DNA from 2 places in the Bacillus haimaensis genome. Region 1 is predicted to be linked to the other one. Evidence: a T-box and tRNA genes for the amino acid it is inferred to sense, from the RefSeq annotation. Region 1 holds a T-box; the other holds one or more tRNA genes.
What was found. A T-box is a leader RNA that pairs with one kind of tRNA and senses whether it is charged. The one in region 1 lies ahead of tyrS (tyrosine--tRNA ligase), so its partner is inferred to be a tRNA-Tyr.
Positions count from the first base shown of each region.

Region 2: it has a tRNA-Tyr gene. The T-box ahead of tyrS (tyrosine--tRNA ligase) is inferred to sense a tRNA for this amino acid. The anticodon was not compared.

Region 1 is NZ_CP158164.1:1,770,042-1,781,990, forward strand. Features, by position in the region: gene ABN702_RS08980 (ring-cleaving dioxygenase) at 1-294, shown strand, start outside; gene ABN702_RS08985 (DUF3307 domain-containing protein) at 438-1,304, opposite strand; gene ABN702_RS08990 (hypothetical protein) at 1,319-2,062, opposite strand; T-box leader at 2,260-2,470, shown strand; gene tyrS (tyrosine--tRNA ligase) at 2,516-3,763, shown strand; gene ABN702_RS09000 (NUDIX hydrolase) at 3,823-4,458, shown strand; gene ABN702_RS09005 (glyoxalase superfamily protein) at 4,464-4,823, shown strand; gene cydS (cytochrome bd oxidase small subunit CydS) at 4,876-4,974, opposite strand; gene ABN702_RS09015 (cytochrome d ubiquinol oxidase subunit II) at 4,987-6,000, opposite strand; gene ABN702_RS09020 (cytochrome ubiquinol oxidase subunit I) at 6,014-7,351, opposite strand; gene ABN702_RS09025 (tetratricopeptide repeat protein) at 7,687-8,853, shown strand; gene ABN702_RS09030 (hypothetical protein) at 8,977-9,462, shown strand; gene ABN702_RS09035 (hypothetical protein) at 9,543-9,983, shown strand; gene ABN702_RS09040 (hypothetical protein) at 9,992-10,150, shown strand; gene ABN702_RS09045 (histidine kinase) at 10,291-11,427, shown strand; gene ABN702_RS09050 (response regulator) at 11,424-11,949, shown strand, end outside.
Region 2 is NZ_CP158164.1:3,808,687-3,820,635, forward strand. Features, by position in the region: gene ABN702_RS19310 (YbbR-like domain-containing protein) at 1-534, opposite strand, end outside; gene cdaA (diadenylate cyclase CdaA) at 527-1,348, opposite strand; gene ABN702_RS19320 (anti-sigma factor family protein) at 1,504-2,118, opposite strand; gene sigW (RNA polymerase sigma factor SigW) at 2,139-2,702, opposite strand; gene ABN702_RS19330 (aspartyl-phosphate phosphatase Spo0E family protein) at 2,880-3,062, shown strand; gene rocF (arginase) at 3,085-3,984, opposite strand; tRNA gene ABN702_RS19340 (tRNA-Ala) at 4,190-4,265, opposite strand; tRNA gene ABN702_RS19345 (tRNA-Lys) at 4,315-4,387, opposite strand; tRNA gene ABN702_RS19350 (tRNA-Gln) at 4,390-4,464, opposite strand; tRNA gene ABN702_RS19355 (tRNA-Tyr) at 4,613-4,696, opposite strand; tRNA gene ABN702_RS19360 (tRNA-Val) at 4,763-4,838, opposite strand; tRNA gene ABN702_RS19365 (tRNA-Glu) at 4,909-4,980, opposite strand; tRNA gene ABN702_RS19370 (tRNA-Thr) at 4,997-5,069, opposite strand; tRNA gene ABN702_RS19375 (tRNA-Asn) at 5,071-5,145, opposite strand; rRNA gene rrf (5S ribosomal RNA) at 5,155-5,271, opposite strand; rRNA gene ABN702_RS19385 (23S ribosomal RNA) at 5,384-8,314, opposite strand; rRNA gene ABN702_RS19390 (16S ribosomal RNA) at 8,607-10,156, opposite strand; gene ABN702_RS19395 (hypothetical protein) at 10,781-11,017, opposite strand; gene pdaB (polysaccharide deacetylase family sporulation protein PdaB) at 11,162-11,929, shown strand.

The DNA.
Region 1 (11,949 bases):
GTGGAGGACCGTTCTGTTATCGAGGAGTGGGACCAAAGGCTGAAGAGTTTTGGATTCCATACTTCCGGTCATGTGAACCGTTATTTCTTTGAATCCTTATATGCTCGAGTAGCACCTCAAATATTATTTGAATTTGCGACAGACGGTCCAGGATTCATGGGTGATGAGCCTTATGAAACACTTGGAGAAAAATTGTCTCTCCCTCCCTTCCTTGAAGCGAAAAGAGAACAAATAGAAGGTTTTGTTCGTCCTATAAATACCGTAAGAAGCACTATCGACTTTAAAAAAGAATAAATAACACAAAGTCCATCCCCCTTTCAAAGGGAGAATGGACTTTTTTATCTTTTTTGCAATTTGATAGGGATGGGAGAAAATTAGAAACGTTTTTTATACCCATCCTCTTAGGTAGATACGGTAGATTTACAGCTATCAAAACTCTACCAAAATACCACTTTCAGAATAATCCCATATACAATTGCAAACAGGAAGGAGGTCAAGGTCCCAAGAAGAAAGTACTCCGCCCAGTCACGATCATCCATCTGCTTGAAACGGGTCAAGGATTTGGCGGCAACGATAAATCCGACCGCAGAGAAGGAGCCCATCAGGATGAGTGCCACTACAAGCAACCGCTCGAGATAGCCGATCACTTTTCCCCGAGATAGGTCCTGATGCTTCATTACCATATATGTATACTCCTCGGATAATCTTTTTTGACTTGTGGCGCTTATTTCTACATCACGAAGTGTATATTTCCCTTCGAAGAGAGAGAGATGCCGTGTCAAGGAACCAAGCAGAATCTTAATAAAGTGACCTGTGACCGACGTAATTAAAATAAACATGATAATGATAAAAAGAATGCTGTCTATCAATGATTTGTCGACAATCATTCCATCTTTCAAATGCAAGTTTACTAAAATAGTATCAAACAAGTGATAAAGGTTCACCTCAAGGAAGAAATAGCAAACTGCTAAAATAGTAAACAGGTGTAATACTTGATCTGCTACGAATAAGGCAAGATTCCAGCCATTTTTTTGCTTCATAAAAGTTACTTTTTCCTGCAGGTGCATTTTGGCCAAATCAATCAGCGCATGGAAAATAACGATTGATAAGGTAGGAGAAAGTACGGTCACGATGAAATTTGAAAAATTCTGCAAATAATATAGGATGCACAGTGTCACGATGGTGACTAGCGTGTGATGGAATAGATGGAGTTTCAGGAACTTCTTTTTATCGTTCACCATCTTTTCCGTCTGAAGGTAAAAATCCGCTATAAGGTGTGCAAGTATGAGGCTAAGAACAATCATAGTTCCGCTCCTAACTAATTCGTAATGATATCCAGGTTCTGTTTCAAATGATTCTTTATTGTGTTTTGCAGCTCTTTCGTGATATTACTAGGATAGGTCCCGGATTGTGTCTCCTCCAGGTTGTTCAAGGTGTTTTGTATGGTATTCAAGGTTTTAAGTATTATCTCACAATTTCCTTTCTTGTAGTGGCTTGAGATGGTAGAAGGGGACTTTCCTAATAGGTTTGCTATCGTTTTCTGTTCATCCAATACGGAAAAAAGTCCCGAAATGAGACGCTGAAGCTTCGTTTGCTCAGCCACTAGTTTCCCTTGATATTCAAGCAGCAGGTTGCTCATCTCCACAGATGCGATGGACATTGCATCCGAATCAGGAAAAAGAAGGATAGGTGACCGATTAGTGGACTGCTTGATTTTCTCATTTGCCATTCTGGCATGTTTCATCAGAGGGTGATTCCACTTATCTATATCAATATCGGAAATATCTTCATCCACATTCCCAAAAGACATGCCGAAGTAGGGTGGCTGATTTGTAAACTTCCAGATTTGACCTATATAAAATGCGACTGTATAAGCAGTGGCATAATGGTCAAAAATACAGACAATTTCATCACCGAGACGGTGCTTGACATGGACATTCGGCAATCCTTTTGTCCAAAGTTTTATGTAAGCTTCCACCGCTTCCAAATAGGAGGAAACTTCTTTCCAATTTCTGCTGGAATCCGTTACATCCATCATAAACACCGATACCGGGCTTTTCATAAGCTGTCCTCCTCCGTCATCCAACAATACGTTCTACTAGTTTATGCAATTATTTTAAATTAATTCGACTATATAATCAAATTATACATTAATTCGATAGATTAATCGAATCAAAGATAAATAGATGATATAATCAAAAAATCTTCATTTCTTGTTGTATTTATCTGGAATATCCATTAGAATAAATAAAAATTAAACAATAAGTTTTGATAGGAATCCAGTAGTGTATTATCTCCCTGTTAGAGAGAGCTGATGGTAGGTGAAAATCAGTACAAAGATAATGGCGAATTACCTCCTTGAACTTCTTTTGTGAACTTAAGAGTAGCAGAAGACGGCCGAACCGTTATTCGTTTGAGTGGAAGAGAAATCTTCAACAAAGGGTGGTACCGCGTAAACCACGTCCCTTTCTTAGGGGCGTGGTTTTTTTATTTTATATAGGTGGAGGAATTGTTGATGGGGACTGTGATAAATAAGCTGTCGAAAGAGCAACAAATAGAAATGGAGAGGCAATTCACGATATACCAAAATGGGGTATCGGAAATTATACCGGCACATGAAATGAAAGAGAAAATCGGAAAGTCACTTATGACAGGGCGTCCGCTTAAAATCAAGCTCGGTTTGGACCCATCCGCTCCAGACGTACATTTGGGACATACGGTTGTGCTGAATAAGCTGAAACAGTTTCAGGAGAATGGCCACATCATTCAGTTGATCATTGGCGATTTCACGGGGAAGATCGGCGACCCTACCGGCAAATCGACTGCAAGGAAGCAATTGACCAACGAAGAAGTGAAGCACAATGCAAAAACATACTTTGAACAATTCAGCAAGGTACTGGATATGGAGAAAGTGGAGCTATACTACAATTCAAGCTGGCTCTCCAAATTAGGCCTAGAGGACACGATAAACTTATCTGCAAGTATTACAGTTGCTCGATTGTTGGAGAGAAATGACTTTTCGGAAAGATTGGCGGCAGGAAAGCCGATTTCCCTTCATGAGTTTTTCTACCCGCTGATGCAAGGCTATGATTCTGTTGAACTGGAAAGTGATGTGGAGCTTGGCGGAACGGACCAGCATTTCAATGTGCTGATGGGCAGACACCTTCAGGACCATTTCGATAAAGAAAAGCAGGTTGTCATCATGCTGCCTTTATTGGAAGGCTTGGATGGAGTGGAGAAAATGTCTAAGTCCAAGAATAATTACATCGGTGTTGATGAAGAGCCTAACGAGATGTTCGGGAAAATCATGAGCATTCCTGACGAGTTAACATTGAAGTACTTCAATCTGATAACAGATCTGTCGCAAGAAGAGAAGACTGAATTAGCCGAGAAGCTGGAAAAAGGAGACTTACATCCAAGGGATGCGAAGATGCATCTTGGAAAAGTTATTGTGCGAATGTACCATAATGAAGAAGCGGCAAATTTTGCTGAAGAGCATTTTAAGACTGTTTTCCAACGCGGAGCCATACCGGAAGATATACCTGAGATCACATGGAAAGGCAAGAAGTCAATACCAATAATAGATCTGCTAGTCCAATTGGAATTGCAAAGCTCTAAAAGTGAGGCTCGCCGCATGATACAGAATGGTGGAATAAGAATCAATGGCGAAAAGGTGATGGAGGTTGATCTTCTTGTAGGCTTCGAGAAGGACTTTATCATACAGGTAGGGAAAAGGAAGTTTTTAAAGGTGATCATTTCATAGGTCGAGCAGGTTTACCTGCTCGATGCATAAAGAAAAGGACAGCAACGGAGGCATGGAGGATGGAGTCGGAAAAACTAAGGGTGTTTGATGAAAGTGGAAATTGTGTAGGTGTAGAGACCAGAGAAGAGGTACATAAAAAAGGCTATTGGCATGAGACGTTTCATTTCTGGCTTGTCAGCAGGGAAGAGGGGGGAGAATACATCTACTTCCAGCTCAGAAGCAAACAAAAGAAGGACTATCCGAATCTACTGGATATAACAGCGGCTGGACATATTTTGGCTACAGAGACAGTGGAGGCTGGGATCAGGGAAGTGAAGGAAGAGATAGGAATCGATGTAACCATGGGAGATCTCATGCCTTTGGGTGTGATTCCATACACTAACGTTCATCAGGAACTGATAGACCGTGAATTGGCACATGTATTTTTACTAGTCAGGAAGTATGAAATGGAGGATTTCTTTTTGCAACCTGAAGAAGTTTCAGGGATGGTAAAAGTGAGGTTGGATGATATGATTGGACTATGGGAAGGAACGACAGATAAAGTAGAGGCAGAAGGATTTAATATGGCTTCTAACGGGGAAAGAGCAGAATGGAAAGAGTCTGTGAACAAAGGACATTTCGTTCAGCATGAAGACCACTTTTATTTAGAGACTTTTGCAGCTATAAAGATGAAATTGGAGGAGGAATCCCTATGAGTGAAATGAAAGCGGTAATCCCTATACTACGTATTTTCGATGTGGAAAAGGCAGAAGAATTCTATATGGACTTTTTGGGTTTTGAAAGACAATGGGAGCACCGTTTCGAACCGGATTTTCCATTGTATATGGAGGTTTCCAGGGGGGACTGTATTTTGCATCTTTCTGAACACCATGGTGATAGCACACCGGGGTCTGCGGTAAGAATCGAAACGAGTTCTATTGAAGACTACCACAAAGGGCTAATCGGAAAGAACTACCGATTCGCAAGACCCGGCCTAGAGCAAAAACCATGGGGAACCAAGGAAATTTCCGTAGGCGACCCATTTGGCAATCGAATTGTATTTTTCGAGAGAATCAAATAAAAATTTTTAATAAAAAGCAAAAAGCGCAGAACGCCTGCGCTTTTTGCTTTTATTAATACTTCTCTTTGCCTGCCGCTCCCCACAGAAACAACACACCAATCGCCACGACAATGATAAGAGGGGGAGCGATCATAATTAAAAAATTCTCCATTTTAATACCTCCTTACTTTTTACCTTGGACATATTGATTATCAAATAGGAAGAGACGCATTAACAGATAAAGTGATGGAATCAATAAGCATAGACCACCTATGAAAGCGGTAATCAAGGCAATTGCCATTGACTCATTTGTAAACCCGTCATAGATCGTCAAGTATGGATACAAGAGGTATGGCATATGAGATGCCCCGTACCCAAAGAATGCTGTAGCGAATTGAAGCATAACAAAAATGAAAGAGAGTCCAAGACGTTGCTTCTTCCACATCAGAAACACCGCTCCAAGGAAGAAAAGGAAAGAAAGACTGAACATCCAGGAGAGATTCAGCATCCTTTCAAAGTGGCTCGGATTGTGGTCGCTGAGTGCGAAGAATACGAGCACACTTGCCAGGATGGTAGGAAGGCTCCAGTTAAGCGCATATTTGCGCAACACTTCAAAAGCTTTTTCGTCTTTGGCTGTTTTTGCATAGAATGCAAGAAAATAAGCGGATATATATAGCACACTGACCAGTGCCAAAATGACAACCGTCCAGGAATAGAAGCTTGAGAATAAAGCACCATAATCCAATGTTACCACATCACCGGCAAGGCTGATGAATCCACCTTCAGATATGGTCAATACAACAGAAAGCGCTGCTGGTATCAATAGTCCGGTAGCTCCATATAAAAGCTGATAAAATTTGCTGCCTTTTGCACCATAGTGATGGAAGGCATAATAACTTCCACGGATCGCCAACAGGATAATCGCAATACTACCTGGTATCAACAAAGTTGTTCCGTAATAATAGGCTGTGGAAGGGAAGAAGCCGACAATCCCTATAAAGAAGAAAACAAGAAACACATTGGTGACCTCCCAAACAGGAGAGAGGTAACGGACAATCACTTTATCAATGAGATGGTCCTTCTTTGTAACAGTAGAATAGTAGCTGAAAAATCCGGCACCAAAGTCAATTGAAGCAACAATCAAATATCCATATAGAAATGTCCATAAAACCGTAATACCTACAACTTCATAACTCATATTTTCCCCTCCTTTACTCCATGCCTTTGTCTTGCAGTTCTTTTTCGACTGGATTATTTTTAAACATTCTTCTTAGTACCATAATACATGTTGTACAAAGTACAGCATAAAGAATGATGAACAGCACCAGCATAAGATCGACATGCTCGGATGTGGTAGCCCCTTCTGAAACAGTCATATATCCGACAAGCAGCCACGGCTGTCTTCCTAGCTCCGCAAAGAACCAGCCCATCTCAATGGCAAGCAATGCTAATGGGGAGCCTGCCGCTATTGCCCAAAGTAGCGGCCTGTTCCATTCATTCCATTTTTTAACCTTGGCAATAACAACATAAAGGATAGAGACAAGGGCCAGGAACATTCCGATACCAACCATCAGGTCAAAGAAGTAGTGTACGACCATAGGCGGAAGCTCTTCTTCAGGAAATTCCTCGAGTCCGATTACCTCAGATCTTGGGTCACCATGCGCAAGGATACTTAAGGCATATGGAATTTCAAGTGCATACTTGACTTTGTTGTCCTCAGTCAGATATCCGCCGATAAGTAGAGGTGCCTCAGTCGAAGTTTCAAAATGCCATTCGGCAGCAGCCAGTTTTTCAGGCTGATATTCTGCTAGATATTTACCGGACAAATCCCCAATTACCGCAGTGGAAATGGCGAATACGGCTGCAGCTGTCATTGTCAGATGCAGTGCTTTTTTATGATAAACATGATTTCTTCCACGCAAAATCGCAATGGCGGCAATTCCCGCCAGAACAAATGCTGTCGTCAAATAAGCTGAAGATAACACATGTGCCACTTTGGTTGGTGTGGCCGGGTTGAACATTGCGCCCAAGGGACTAATATTCGTAAGTACACCATTCTCGATTTCGAATCCACTGGGTGAATTCATGAAGCTGTTGACAGTGGATATAAAGAAGCCAGAAGCCATGGCACCAATAGCCACAGGAATCAACAAGATAAAATGATAGATTTTCTTTTTAAATCGATCCCAAGTATATAAGTAGATACCTAGAAAAATAGCTTCAAAGAAGAAAGCGAAGGTCTCCATGAACAACGGGAGACTGATTACATGTCCTGCAAGCTGCATCAAATTCGGCCATAAAAGGCTTAATTGCAGGCCGATGGCCGTACCCGTCACAACACCCACTGCAACGGTGATGACAAATCCGCGGGCCCACCTGCGTGCTAGAAGGCGATAATGTTCGTCATTCCGTTTGATGCCCATCCATTCCGCAAGAGCAATCATTAGTGGAACACCCACCCCGACAGTTGCGAAGATAACGTGGACCGCAAGCGTCAGACCAGTTAAAATTCTGCTGTATATCACCGGATCATACTCTAAACCAAACATAATTTCACTCCTTTTATCACTGATAGAACCAACAATAATAATTTCTTAACAAAAGTATACAACAGTTTGCTCAATACTTCACAATATAAGTTTTAAGTTCTTGTATGTTCTTAAGTATATTCCCTTTTCCCTTTTAACAAAACAGGGTAGAGCACACACTTTTTGACAACTTTATGGCAGGACAGCGACGAATTTGTGACCGGCAAACAAGAAAAACAGACATGGTACTAACGTCCCTACAAGTACACCTTATTGGAAATTTTCACAGAAAAATGTATATAAATACAGAAAATGATGGTAAAATATTCTTATAATTCAAACAAAGGGTGTTGGCATTGAGAAACGGAGAAATGATCGATTACTACCGGAACAAAAAAGGCATCTCACAGGAAAATATATCTCAAGGGATTATCCCCGCTTCACACCTATCGGATATTGTGGACAAACTGTTAAGCTGCTATGAGAGTACTGTCAGACAGGACCCGAAAGAATCATGGAAAAAACTGAACTATATTAATGAGGAATACAATATAAGAAATCAAACCATGCATCAAGATACAATGCTGCTATATTTATGCGTAAAACTGAAATATTCCCTATTAATCCTTGATAAGAAGGTAATTGACAGCCTTTATAATCAAATATCCGACCTTCCGACAAGCAAAAATACCCTTTTCGAATATATTCGGAAGAAGACGATCGGGATATACTATTATCGGGTAAATGACAACCTACAATCCATATTCACTTTAAAACAGGCCTTGGAGATGCATAATAAACTTTCATTATCCGAAGAAGATAGGGGGGAGCTATTTTATCAGATTGCATTGACAAGCCAAAAAACATCCGATTACTTCGAAGCGATTACCTATGCTGAAAAAGCGCTTACAATTTATCAATCCCTTTACTATAACCGGAGATCAGCAGAGTGCCACGTTATTCTTGGATTGAGCTATCATAAAGTCCATCAATTGGAAAAGGCAGAGGAAAACTATCTATATGCAAAAAAAATCGGTGTAGACCTGAAGGATGTCTATCTGGAATCCATGGCCTTGCATAATCTCGGCTGTATGCAATCTTTCTTAGGGAACTCAGAAGATGCAATCTATTATTTTTTGGAATCCCTTAAACTTAAAAGGGAGGAAAATAGAAGTTTGTTTTCCATCAATACCCTTGTGAAAGAGTATTACAAGCTTAATCAATTTGAATTTGCTCTTGGCTGGGCGGAAGAGGGCTTGGTTTTGGCCCAAAGAAATAAAATAGAGGAATATATTATACATTTTAATGTTCACATATATTTAATAACTAAGAATCCTGAAATCGAAAAATATATATCCAATTATGTGATCGATTATTTTACAAGAGCAGGAGACAAAGATAATGTAGCCAAATATGCTGAGATTTTGGCAAAATATTATACATCGTCTGACAGATACCAGTCAGCCTGTGAATATTACGAATTAAGTTTAAAAGTTTGGAAGAATAAAACCACCCTCATATAATATTGAAGCCCGATACTTTTCACTATGACACACCATTTTAAATAAGGTGTGTTTTTTTCTATTCATTTAGGGGAAAAAGACTTCTATTTAATTGAATAAAATCAGGTTTAGGAGTGGTTGCAGATGTTCGGATTTAATGATCTTTGGAAGTTCTTTGTCTCTTTCTTTTTTGTTCTGCCAACTGTCACCATCCTACATGAATTAGGGCATTTTTTCTTTGCAAAATTATTTGGCGGCAAAGTGATTGTTCATATCGGTACTGGAAATGTATTGTTTAAAATTGGCTCCCTCAGAATTAGAAAGCTTTACTTTTATGATGGTTGGTGTGAATATATCTCAGTCAGTAATAGAGCAGGGAAAATGGAAAAAACATTGGTATATTTAGGAGGGTCCTTGTTTAACATAGCCTCCATCCTAATTTTGAATGGATTGATTATGAAAGGGATTCTCGAGCCTAATATCCTAATATATCAGTTCACCTACTTTTCCTTTTATTATGTCTTTTTCTCCCTGTTTCCCATCAACCATCTGAATGGATGTCCAAGCGATGGAATGGCTGCTTTATATGTAATGACCAACAAAAAGTTCGAGAAAAATCCATCGAACTGAAAAAGATGGGGGCTCCCCTGTTCTTGCGCTTCCATTTTGGCCATACTTTAGAATAAATGGAATGTGGAGGAGAACGAAATATGAGAATGATGGCACTTTTATTAATATTGATTGCAGGCATTAGTTCCATAGGATGTTCCATGAAAGAAATGAAAGAGATGGAAGCCCCTGAACCTGTTGTGGAAAAGGAATTAAGCGCAGAGGATACTGCCCTTGCTGCTGTAAAGCTATTAAAAGAAAGAGACTTTTCTGCTTTAAAAGACCTGATCCATCCTACCAAAGGTGTCCGCTTTACCCCGTATGGCTATATAGATGTGGAAAAAAATCTCGTGTTTTCAGCGGGTGAGGTAGGTGCCCTTAAAGAGAATCAGCAGATCTATCTATGGGGGAATATGATGGCACAGGCGACCCGATTGAGTTGTCCTTCCATGAATACTATAAAAAGTTTGTCTATGATGCTGACTATATACAAGCAGAGGAAATATCCATTAACAAGAGACTTGGTCATGGCAATAGCATAGATAACAGCATGGAGGTTTATCCGGGTGCAACGGTCGTAGAGTTTCATTTTCCCGGATTCGAGGAGAAGTATGAGGGGATGGATTGGAAGAGCCTCCGGGTAGTAATAGAAAAGCTTGATGACAAATGGTATGTGGTGGGAATCATTCATGATCAATGGACGATTTGAAGAAAAATGATTTAGAATGTACTTGAAATAAGTACATTCTTTTTGGTACGACAAAACTATGTTTTTACATTACTTTCCTATTAAATATGGTAAAATAGCAGAAAGACAAAACTTCCCTACAGAAAAAAGAGGTTTACATTATGCAAAAAAGATATTTGATTTTTCAAAAAGGATCTGGGATCAACCCGTATATATGGAGTGTTTTCAGTATCCTGCCGTTTTATTTCATCTTTCAATCCTCCTCTACACTTGAGGTTATTATCGGAATCATCCTGACTATCCTATTTTTTGTCTCTTACCGTTTTGCGTTTTTATCGAAAAAATGGCCGGTCTATCTTTGGACTTGTATATTGATTGCCATTTCCATTACCATGACCATCGTTTTTCATTTTATTTATTTCGCTTTTTACATCGCTTACTATAATGGGAAAATAAAAAATAGAATAGCATTTATCACGCTTTATATTATTCATCTCGTCGCAACAACCGTTGCAATCAATATCAACCTGGCATTAAGGGATGATCTATTCCTGACTCAATTACCGTTTATCGTAATTATCTGGATCAGCGTTATCCTTTTACCTTTTAATCTTTTCAACAAAGGAAAGCAAGACAGACTGGAAGCACAACTGGATGTTGCAAACAAGCGTATTTCCGAGCTGGTGAAGCAAGAGGAGAGACAGAGGATTGCAAGGGACCTGCACGATACTTTAGGGCAAAAGCTTTCACTTATTGGACTTAAAAGTGATTTGGCGCGGAAGCTAATCAATAAAAATCCCGAGCAGGCAAAAAATGAGCTGAAGGATGTCCAGCAGACCGCAAGAACAGCTTTGAATGAAGTGAGGAAAATGGTCTCCCAGATGCGCGGAATTCGACTGAAGGAAGAAATGGTTCGCGTAAGACAAATCTTGGATGCAGCAGAAATTGCGTGCACGAGTGATCATGACCTTCCGTTGAAAAACAGCTCACTGTTTCTGGAAAATATATTAAGTATGTGTCTAAAAGAATCTGTTACAAATGTGGTGAAACACAGTAAGGCAACCGAATGTCATATTCAGATAGAGCAAAAAGGGAAAGAGCTGCGCCTAACTATCAAAGATAATGGGATCGGTATGAAAGAGGAACAGGATCTTTTGAAAGGCAGCGGCATATCTGGTATGAAGGAACGACTTGAGTTTGTGAATGGTACACTGGAGATAGAAGCAGAAGAAGGGACCACCGTTCTCATCAAAGTACCGAATGTTGTGATGCAAAGAGATAAGGGGGAGTATGTATGATTCGTATTGTAATAGCCGAGGATCAGAGAATGATGCTGGGTGCTTTAGGTTCATTGCTGGATTTGGAAGATGATATGGAAGTGGTGGGCATGGCCGGAAACGGAGAGGAGGCCATTGCCCTTTACAATCAATACAAGCCGGATATTTGCATGATGGATATTGAAATGCCCTTGAAGACGGGGTTGGATGCAGCGGAAGAATTAAAGGGGACGGATTGCAAAGTCATCATTTTAACAACGTTTGCCCGCACCGGCTATTTCCAGCGTGCATTAAAAGCCGGCGTGAAAGGGTATTTGTTGAAAGATAGTCCAAGTGAAGAGCTTGCAAGCTCTATTCGCAGCATCATGGAGGGAAAACGGGTCTATGCTCCTGAGCTGATGGATGATGTATATGGAGAGGAAAACCCATTGACCGATAGAGAAAAGGCGGTACTTGAGCTTGTGGCAGATGGAAAGAATACACAGGAAATTGCAGAAGAGCTCAGCATCAAAAGCGGCACGGTAAGAAATTATATTTCTACCA
Region 2 (11,949 bases), 2.0 Mb from region 1:
GGAACCTGTCACCTTCACGATGTTCGGTTTCACAATCGGCTGTTCCGGCTGGTAGCCTTCTTCGATTTGCCCTCTGTTAATAAAGTCGACTTCAACAGGGAAATCCTCGGTTACCTTCTCCTGGATGGTAACGGTAGCAAATCCAGGCTCCACAGTCACATCCAGCTTTTCCGAAATATTTCTCCATTGTAATGGCACTTGGTGTGTTCCCAGTTCCAGATCGCTTAAATCCAGATACACCTCAAAATCCTTTTGCAGTGCAGTCGGTTTCACCGTACCAGTCGGCCCTTCCAATGTCACTGCCACACTTTGCGGAAGTCCGTTCACGACGAGATTATCCCGATCATAGTAGGCCTCAACCGGAACATCGGTAACAGTTTCCACATCTACATTTGGTGAACTAGGAAAAGGGGAAGCAGTATTATTCCGTTGCTGGGTGGATGTTGTATCAATGTTCACCGACATGTATAGCATAAAAGCCAAAAGCAACGCAATTATCTTCATGATCCATCGATTGCTGATAAATCTATCCATCCTTCTTCCCCCTCCATTGCCAACGTGTTGAGGAAGCAGTTTTAAAGCTTGTATCCATTTCCTTCATCAACAGGTCGCTGAAGATCTCTGGCTCTAAATCGCGGTGCAGTTCCCCGTTTTTCGTGACGGAAATTGCACCGGTTTCTTCTGATACAATAATGGTGACACTATCTGTTACTTCACTGATTCCGAGTGCCGCTCTATGTCTTGTCCCAAGCTCCTTGGAAATAAAGGGGCTTTCGGATAGAGGCAGATAACAAGCTGCCGCAGCAACCTGATTCTTCTGTAGAATGACTGCTCCATCATGAAGAGGCGTATTCGGAATGAAGATATTGATCAGAAGCTCGGATGAAACCTTTGCGTTCAAAGGTATCCCTGTTTCTATGTAATCGCCCATTCCTGTTTCCCGTTCAATGGTGATAAGCGCTCCGATACGGCGTTTTGCCATATACTGCACCGATTTTACGACCGCCTCCACCATCTTGGCATGCTCTTCCTCATCCGGAATGCCGCTTCTTGAGAACAATTTCCCACGTCCCAATTGTTCAAGGGCACGACGCAGCTCAGGCTGGAAGATGATGATGACCGCCAGGAACCCCCAGGTCAACGCCTGGTCCATCAGCCACTGCAGGGTGCTCAGTCCCAAAAAGCTACTGATGATCCTGACAACGACAATGACCGTAATCCCCTTCAATAGCTGGACCGCCTTTGTACCGCGTATCACCATGATGAGTTTGTAAATCACAAACCAGACCAATAATATATCAATCACATTCGCTAAATAACCTAAATATGGTATATCTCCAAAAGGTATCTCAAAAGGCATCCTATCACTTCCTTTGTCAGTACGAGATTTATGTATCAAGTACGAAAACCGTAACTATGCTATTATAACATAAATTCAATTATAGTTAATATAACCAGAAAACATGCAAAAAAGATGCTTGATTACTCAAGCATCTCCTTAGCTTAATCTGTAAAAACTCCGACAACTTCTTTAAACCCATCCTTCATGGTGAACCAGATCCATTCAAAGACTTGGTTGATTTCTTCGATCTCGCCTGTTACCTGCCCAGCGGAAGCCAGATAGTTCTCGCCATTGATGACTGTGACATTTCCGTTCACTTCCCCTTCGACACGGAGATTGCCGTTTTTGACCACGACATCCCCCTCCACGACCTTGCCTTCTGGAACGACTACTGTATTATCTTCTACGACCAGACCGGACTGATTGGTAAAGGACAATTTATCTTCCTGCCAGCCGCCGAACATACTGCCAGCCATTAGTACAAAGAAGATGGCTGCTGCTACAAAAACCGGATGCGCTCTCATCCAGCGATTCATTCCAATTCTTTTCTTCTCTTTCGGTAAACTATTCATCACTCTCTGCGTGAAATCATTTGGTGCTGTTATATGAGAGGTGCTTTGTACAAGTGCGATCGCCTTCTCCAATTCATGAAATTGCTGATTACAATCCTGACATTCTTGAAGGTGTGCTTTTAGCTCTTGTTCTCGGTCTTTCTCTAGATCACCATCTAAATACTCATGCATATACTGGACGATTTGTTCCGGACATTTCTTCATTTTCTTTTACACCTCCAGAATTAAACATGGCGCAATTGCTGCCTCAGTGCTTCTCGCCCTCTGTGTATTCGTGTTTTTACAGTCCCAACCGGTATTTCAAGTATCTCGCTGATTTCAATCAAGGAGAGCTCATCAATATACTTCAGGACGATGACGGAACGATATTTATCGGGAAGCTTCAATATCTGCTTTTGGATTTCACTTTGCAGCTCCATGCTTTCCACTTCTTCCTCGGGCAACGCAATGTCGGCTGCTACCTGTGAATACATCGTCAGCCCATCCGTTCCTGCCACTTCCGCATCCAAATAATAATCTGGCTTTTTCTTGCGAATTCGATCAATCGTTAAATTAGTCGCGATCCGATATAGCCATGTGGAAAATTTCCGGTTTACATCATAACTGTTGATATTAATATATGCCCGGATAAACGCCTCCTGTGCAACATCCTCGGCTTCATGTGCATTCCCGGTCATTCGATAGGCAAGCTGAAAAATCTTGTCCTTAAAAATCTCCACAATTTCACCAAACGCATCCTGATCGCCTTTTTTTATCTGCTTGATTCTCTTTTTTATAAGTTCTTCCATTCCGTTCCCCCGTTGTCTGGCGGTCGTCTTTATCTACGAGCCTAGCCTAAAAAAGGTTTCATCATTTCTATAAATATATTTTAACAAAAAATAACTAAAAATGTTTCAAAAAGGATAAATCAGGGTAATATTTACTAAAATTACTGTTATCAGCCCATTAAGAGAGGTGTTTTTCCAATGTCCATCCAAGCAGCAGTACACTTAAAAGAAGCCATTGAAAGAAAAAGAGAAGAAATGATCCGTCTTTCCTCCACCAATCATCTTCAATCAAAGGAAGTAATAGATGCAAGCACCTCGCTTGATTCCCTGATCAATCAATATTTGTACCTTCAAATAAATCGAAAACCAGCAACGAATTAACGTTGCTGGCTTATTTTTGTTTCTAAAGAAGCTTTTCACCAAAAAGAGAACCCATCAAGGCAACTGCCACTGACGCAGTTTTATTCCGTTCATCAAGGATCGGATTTACTTCCACAAACTCCGCAGAGGTTAAGATATCCGCCTCTTCTAGCATCTCCATCGCCAAGTGGCTCTCACGATAGGAGATACCACCCATCACCGGTGTCCCTACACCAGGTGCATCATGGGGATCCAGGCCGTCCAGGTCCAGTGAGAGATGCACGCCATCCGTTTTGTCTTTTAAATAGGCAATCGCTTCTTCCATGACAGCCGTCATTCCCATACGGTCTATCTCATGCATGGTAAACACTTTGATTCCTTTTTCCTTAATCAGTACCTTTTCCCCTTCATCCAGAGAACGAGCACCAATGATCACGATATTTTCCGGCTTCAGCTTCGTGCCAATACCGCCTATCCCTGTCAAAGCCGGGTCTCCCAAACCTAGGCTGACCGCAAGTGGCATGCCATGAATATTACCTGATGGAGAGGTCTCTCCTGTATTTAAATCGCCATGGGCATCGTACCAGATGACTCCCATGTTCGAATAATTCTTTGCAAGTCCCGCAATCGTCCCGATCGCAATACTGTGGTCGCCTCCTAATACCAACGGAAACTTCCCTTGTTTAACGACTTCGTCCACTCGTGAAGCAAGCGTTTCACTCGCCTCCGCAACTGCTTTCAAATTCTTCAGGTTACTGTCACCGGAAGACGTTCTTTCTCTTGATCCAATCTCTATATCCCCTAAATCTTCAATTTCAAGGTCAATCTGTTCCAACCTTTCCACTATTCCTGCGTAACGAATAGCACTAGGACCCATATCCACTCCACGACGTGTTTGCCCTAAGTCCATAGGCACCCCAATAATACTGATATTCTTTTTCATGAACAGTGTCCTCCCCTTATCCCTATTACATTTATTGTATAGTGAAAAGGGTCTATGACTCAACTCGACACAAATTTGAATATATATGCAGTTTGGAATTGTTAGATTTTTGATTTCATTTGGTATATGAGCAGCAAAACACAAAAAACCTTAGACCCGATAAGGAGTCTAAGGTTTGAATTATGGTATGTATTCTATTGAAGATTGGTGGAGCCTAGCGGGATCGAACCGCTGACCTCCTGCGTGCAAAGCAGGCGCTCTCCCAGCTGAGCTAAGGCCCCTAAAACAAACAGAAGTATCAGGAATACTTCTGCATCTGGTAAAGATATATGTGCCATGAAGGACTCGAACCTTCGACCCTCTGATTAAAAGTCAGATGCTCTACCGACTGAGCTAATGGCACGTTGGCTGGGCTAGCTGGATTCGAACCAACGCATGTCGCAGTCAAAGTGCGATGCCTTACCGCTTGGCTATAGCCCATTGATGAAATAGCATTAAATAATAAAATGCCTTCTATGTAGTCATTACCCGAAATGAGTATTTCCTAACTTCAATTATTATCTCTAATACATGAAAGTTTATACTGCTTTTCAAACAAAAACTTCGGAATCTACATTTCGAAGTTAAATGGTGGAGGGGGGCAGATTCGAACTGCCGAACCCGAAGGAGCGGATTTACAGTCCGCCGCGTTTAGCCACTTCGCTACCCCTCCAAGGGATATGGAATTATTTTTTCTGGGTGAAAAAATGGTTGATTATTTTCACTGCGTGAAAAAAATTGGTGGAGGATGACGGGATCGAACCGCCGACCCTCTGCTTGTAAGGCAGATGCTCTCCCAGCTGAGCTAATCCTCCATTGTATGGTTAGTTAGTTTCACTATCGTGAAAAAACTTAGTTATTTTCGCTGACGCGAAAAAACTTAAGTGACCCGTACGGGATTCGAACCCGTGTTACCGCCGTGAAAGGGCGGTGTCTTAACCGCTTGACCAACGGGCCTATATAATATTCACTAAGCTTCCAACCGGATTCGAACCGGTGACCTCTTCCTTACCATGGAAGTGCTCTACCTGCTGAGCTATGGAAGCATGGCTCCACCAGTAGGATTCGAACCTACGACCCTTCGGTTAACAGCCGAATGCTCTACCGCTGAGCTATGGTGGAACGATACTAGCCTGGCAACGTCCTACTCTCACAGGGGGACAGCCCCCAACTACCATTGGCGCTGAAGAGCTTAACTTCCGTGTTCGGTATGGGAACGGGTGTGACCTCTTCGCTATCGCCACCAGACTATTAATATTATATAAACTTTTGAAAGAAAATCAAGCATTATTTGCTATATTCCTTCAAAACTAGATAACGTTTTTCTTACCAAGATTCACAAGTGCCGTTCATTGTTTTTTGGGTTAAGTCCTCGATCGATTAGTATTCGTCAGCTCCACATGTCGCCATGCTTCCACCTCGAACCTATCTACCTGATCATCTTTCAGGGATCTTACTTACCGAAGTAAAAGGAAATCTCATCTTGAGGGGGCTTCATGCTTAGATGCTTTCAGCACTTATCCCGTCCGCACGTAGCTACCCAGCTATGCCTTTGGCAAGACAACTGGTACACCAGCGGTGCGTCCATCCCGGTCCTCTCGTACTAAGGACAGCTCCTCTCAAATTTCCTGCGCCCACGACGGATAGGGACCGAACTGTCTCACGACGTTCTGAACCCAGCTCGCGTACCGCTTTAATGGGCGAACAGCCCAACCCTTGGGACCGACTACAGCCCCAGGATGCGATGAGCCGACATCGAGGTGCCAAACCTCCCCGTCGATGTGGACTCTTGGGGGAGATAAGCCTGTTATCCCCGGGGTAGCTTTTATCCGTTGAGCGATGGCCCTTCCATGCGGAACCACCGGATCACTAAGCCCGACTTTCGTCCCTGCTCGACTTGTAGGTCTCGCAGTCAAGCTCCCTTGTGCCTTTACACTCTGCGAATGATTTCCAACCATTCTGAGGGAACCTTTGGGCGCCTCCGTTACTCTTTAGGAGGCGACCGCCCCAGTCAAACTGCCCACCTGACACTGTCTCCCAGCCCGATAAGGGCTGCGGGTTAGAATTTCAATACAGCCAGGGTAGTATCCCACCGACGCCTCCACCGAAGCTAGCGCTCCGGCTTCTCAGGCTCCTACCTATCCTGTACAAGCTGTACCAAAATTCAATATCAGGCTACAGTAAAGCTCCACGGGGTCTTTCCGTCCTGTCGCGGGTAACCTGCATCTTCACAGGTACTATAATTTCACCGAGTCTCTGGTTGAGACAGTGCCCAGATCGTTACGCCTTTCGTGCGGGTCGGAACTTACCCGACAAGGAATTTCGCTACCTTAGGACCGTTATAGTTACGGCCGCCGTTTACTGGGGCTTCGGTTCAAAGCTTCGCTTGCGCTAACCTCTCCCCTTAACCTTCCAGCACCGGGCAGGCGTCAGCCCCTATACTTCGCCTTACGGCTTCGCAGAGACCTGTGTTTTTGCTAAACAGTCGCCTGGGCCTATTCACTGCGGCTCTCTCGGGCTTTAACACCCTAACAGAGCACCCCTTCTCCCGAAGTTACGGGGTCATTTTGCCGAGTTCCTTAACCAGAGTTCTCTCGCTCACCTTAGGATTCTCTCCTCGCCTACCTGTGTCGGTTTGCGGTACGGGCACCATACTCCTCGCTAGAGGCTTTTCTTGGCAGTGTGAAATCAGGAACTTCGGTACTATATTTCCCTCGCTGTCACAGCTCAGCCTTAATGAGAAGCGGATTTGCCTACTTCTCAGCCTTGCTGCTTAGACGCACATATCCAACAGTGCGCTTACCCTATCCTTCTGCGTCCCCCCATTGCTCAAACGGAGTGGAGGTGGTACAGGAATATCAACCTGTTATCCATCGCCTACGCCTTTCGGCCTCGGCTTAGGTCCCGACTAACCCTGAGCGGACGAGCCTTCCTCAGGAAACCTTAGGCATTCGGTGGAAGGGATTCTCACCCTTCTTTCGCTACTCATACCGGCATTCTCACTTCTAAGCGCTCCACCAGTCCTTCCGGTCTAGCTTCAACGCCCTTAGAACGCTCTCCTACCACTGTTCGTAAGAACAGTCCGCAGCTTCGGTGATACGTTTAGCCCCGGTACATTTTCGGCGCAGAGTCACTCGACCAGTGAGCTATTACGCACTCTTTAAATGGTGGCTGCTTCTAAGCCAACATCCTGGTTGTCTAAGCAACTCCACATCCTTTTCCACTTAACGTATACTTTGGGACCTTAGCTGGCGGTCTGGGCTGTTTCCCTCTTGACTACGGATCTTATCACTCGCAGTCTGACTCCCATAGATAAGTCTTTGGCATTCGGAGTTTGACTGAATTCGGTAATCCGATGAGGACCCCTAGTCCAATCAGTGCTCTACCTCCAAGACTCTAACATATGAGGCTAGCCCTAAAGCTATTTCGGAGAGAACCAGCTATCTCCAGGTTCGATTGGCATTTCACCCCTACCCACACCTCATCCGCTCACTTTTCAACGTGAGTCGGTTCGGGCCTCCATTCAGTGTTACCTGAACTTCACCCTGGACATGGGTAGATCACCTGGTTTCGGGTCTACGACCACGTACTCATTCGCCCTATTCAGACTCGCTTTCGCTACGGCTCCGTCTCATCGACTTAACCTTGCACGGGATCGTAACTCGCCGGTTCATTCTACAAAAGGCACGCTATCACCCATTAACGGGCTCTAACTACTTGTAGGCACACGGTTTCAGGATCTATTTCACTCCCCTTCCGGGGTGCTTTTCACCTTTCCCTCACGGTACTGGTTCACTATCGGTCACTAGGGAGTATTTAGCCTTGGGAGATGGTCCTCCCTGCTTCCGACGGGATTTCTCGTGTCCCGCCGTACTCAGGATCCACTCAGGAGGGAACGAAGTTTCAACTACAGGGTTTTTACCTTCTATGACGGACCTTTCCAGATCGCTTCATTTACCCCGTTCCTTTGTAACTCCATGTTGAGTGTCCTACAACCCCAAGAGGCAAGCCTCTTGGTTTGGGCTAATTCCGTTTCGCTCGCCGCTACTCAGGAAATCGCGTTTGCTTTCTCTTCCTCCGGGTACTAAGATGTTTCAGTTCCCCGGGTCTGCCTTCAGTACCCTATGTATTCAGGTAAAGATACTGCTCCATTACGAGCAGTGGGTTTCCCCATTCGGAAATCTCCGGATCAAAGCTTACTTACAGCTCCCCGAAGCATATCGGTGTTAGTCCCGTCCTTCATCGGCTCCTAGTGCCAAGGCATCCACCGTGCGCCCTTAATAACTTAACCGTTGACAAACTAATTGTCATGTTTTTTCGATATCAGCGATGATATCTTAAAAGAAAATTACTAAGATGAACGATACTTGTGAATGTATCTTGATATTACTTAACGTTATCTAGTTTTCAAGGAACATGGCTACTGATTTGCATCACTTCATGCGATGCTTCAGAGCGTTACTTCATGCTGCCATGCGCTGAGGAATCCAACTTCTTGAATTCACTTGCAGACGCAAGCGCATATTTTTTTGAGAGAATGCTCTCTCAAAACTAAACAAAACAAACAGCGTCATATTCCTTAGAAAGGAGGTGATCCAGCCGCACCTTCCGATACGGCTACCTTGTTACGACTTCACCCCAATCATCTGTCCCACCTTAGGCGGCTGGCTCCAAAAGGTTACCCCACCGACTTCGGGTGTTACAAACTCTCGTGGTGTGACGGGCGGTGTGTACAAGGCCCGGGAACGTATTCACCGCGGCATGCTGATCCGCGATTACTAGCGATTCCGGCTTCATGCAGGCGAGTTGCAGCCTGCAATCCGAACTGAGAACGGTTTTATGGGATTGGCTCGACCTCGCGGTTTTGCTGCCCTTTGTACCGTCCATTGTAGCACGTGTGTAGCCCAGGTCATAAGGGGCATGATGATTTGACGTCATCCCCACCTTCCTCCGGTTTGTCACCGGCAGTCACCTTAGAGTGCCCAACCTAATGCTGGCAACTAAGATCAAGGGTTGCGCTCGTTGCGGGACTTAACCCAACATCTCACGACACGAGCTGACGACAACCATGCACCACCTGTCACTCTGTCCCCCGAAGGGGAAAGCCCTATCTCTAGGGTTGTCAGAGGATGTCAAGACCTGGTAAGGTTCTTCGCGTTGCTTCGAATTAAACCACATGCTCCACCGCTTGTGCGGGCCCCCGTCAATTCCTTTGAGTTTCAGTCTTGCGACCGTACTCCCCAGGCGGAGTGCTTAATGCGTTAGCTGCAGCACTAAAGGGCGGAAACCCTCTAACACTTAGCACTCATCGTTTACGGCGTGGACTACCAGGGTATCTAATCCTGTTTGCTCCCCACGCTTTCGCGCCTCAGTGTCAGTTACAGACCAGAAAGTCGCCTTCGCCACTGGTGTTCCTCCAAATCTCTACGCATTTCACCGCTACACTTGGAATTCCACTTTCCTCTTCTGCACTCAAGTTCCCCAGTTTCCAATGACCCTCCACGGTTGAGCCGTGGGCTTTCACATCAGACTTAAGAAACCACCTGCGCGCGCTTTACGCCCAATAATTCCGGATAACGCTTGCCACCTACGTATTACCGCGGCTGCTGGCACGTAGTTAGCCGTGGCTTTCTGGTTAGGTACCGTCAAGGTGCGAGCAGTTACTCTCGCACTTGTTCTTCCCTAACAACAGAGCTTTACGACCCGAAGGCCTTCATCACTCACGCGGCGTTGCTCCATCAGACTTTCGTCCATTGTGGAAGATTCCCTACTGCTGCCTCCCGTAGGAGTCTGGGCCGTGTCTCAGTCCCAGTGTGGCCGATCACCCTCTCAGGTCGGCTACGCATCGTCGCCTTGGTGAGCCGTTACCTCACCAACTAGCTAATGCGCCGCGGGCCCATCCTTAAGTGATAGCCGAAACCATCTTTCAATAAGGAACCAGGAGGTTCCTTATATTATCCGGTATTAGCTCCGGTTTCCCGAAGTTATCCCAGTCTCAAGGGCAGGTTGCCCACGTGTTACTCACCCGTCCGCCGCTGACTTACAAAAGCAAGCTTTTGTAAGTCCGCTCGACTTGCATGTATTAGGCACGCCGCCAGCGTTCATCCTGAGCCAGGATCAAACTCTCCAATAAAGAGTTTGAGCTTATGCTCAAATGTTGACTAGCTTATGTTTCTTTTTCGTTCTTTGTTAATCCCTATAAGATTAACGTGGACGCTGTTGTTTTGTTTAGTTTTCAAAGATCATTTCAATCAGTTTATCGCTCAGAAGCGACTTTATTAATGTAACATATCAGCTTGTTGAAGTCAACATGTTTTTTGTTTTTTTATCGTGCGATCGTTTTGTCTCTCGCAGCGACGAATAATAATATACCACGCTTTTTAAAGGAACGTCAACTACTTTAGAAACATTTTTTCAAAAAGATTTTAAGTCTATTTTGCTGTGTACAAACGCATAGTAACAAATAAGCTAATTGAAGTTCGCGGCAGTCCCTAAGGAAGCAAAGATTTTGTTGAAATATGCGCTTTATCGATATCCCCTCTCTTTTCGTGGATATATTGAAATTTTCATCGATAAAATTCTTTTTCCGTTGATATGGTAGCCAGAATCGTGGATATATAGAAATTTCCGTTGATAAACAAGATGCATCCCTACAGCACGGTTCGAAATACCGACTCGATTTGCTATTTTTACACGGACAGCGCAAAAAAGAGACTCCCGCAGCATATCACAATGCAATGAAGGAGCCTCCACTCTCTTATAGTGTTTCTCGTTCCCCGAATACCGCTTTAGAACGAATGTATTGCATACATTCTGTTGGGTGGGCCACTCTTTTGAACATGTTGAAGAGGATTTGATAGCGTTCCTCCATGGCATGTTTGACTACCCGATCTATGCGGTTATCTTCAAAATCATGAAGTAGTTCTTCCATTTCACGCTTCAGTAGGTATTCCATTTCTTTTACTTCCTTATTATTGAAAAGCATCCCTAACATTTCTTCACCTCGGAAAAAAACTTTATATTGTATTTTTTTCCACCAAACCAGTTTTTATGAAACATTTTCCCAAATATTTTTTTATCATAAGTTTTGTCCCATTGAATAATTATTAATTAGATACCGTGGACAAGGGGGAGACGTATGAATTTTTTCTATGTGATTAACGGAAGAAAGTTCAAGCAATTATCCATCATCATTTTGGCTTCTTTCTTTACGGCAGGGATTTTATATATAGAGAACTTTACTAACTTACCGGTTTTCTCAACGAAGGATGGACAGCCAGTAGCATTCTATAAAGGTGAAGGGAAAGTGAAGGAAATTGCGTTATCCTTCGATATTAGCTGGGGAGACGAAAAAGCACTGCCCATACTTGATACGTTGAAAAAGAATAATGCTACGGGAGTGACGTTCTTTCTGTCTGCCTCCTGGGCGGAACGGCACCCCGAAGTAGTGAAGCGGATCACGGACGATGGACACGAGATCGGCAGTATGGGATATGCATATGAAAACTACCGTGATCTGGATGATTTGAAAGTGAAACGGGATATGTTGAAGGCACTCGATGTATTTGAGAAGCTGGGAGTGAAGGAAGTGAATCTGCTGCGACCGCCAAAAGGTTCTTTTGATAAGAGGATTTTGAAAATCGCCAATTCGCTTGGATTTACGATTGTGCATTGGAGTGTCGATTCCCATGATCTAATCAACCCCGGCAAAGATATCATCATTGATAATGTGACGAAGAATTTAAGCAACGGGGATATCATCCTCCTGCACGCCTCTGACTCTGCAAAACAAACGGAGGAGGCCTTGCCTGAGATCATTCAGCAGATAAAGACAAAAGGGTATGAAATCAGCTCTGTAACCGACCTGATCAATAACACAAAAGCCAGTAGCAAAGAAATACAATAATACAAAGGGCGCCCTCAAGC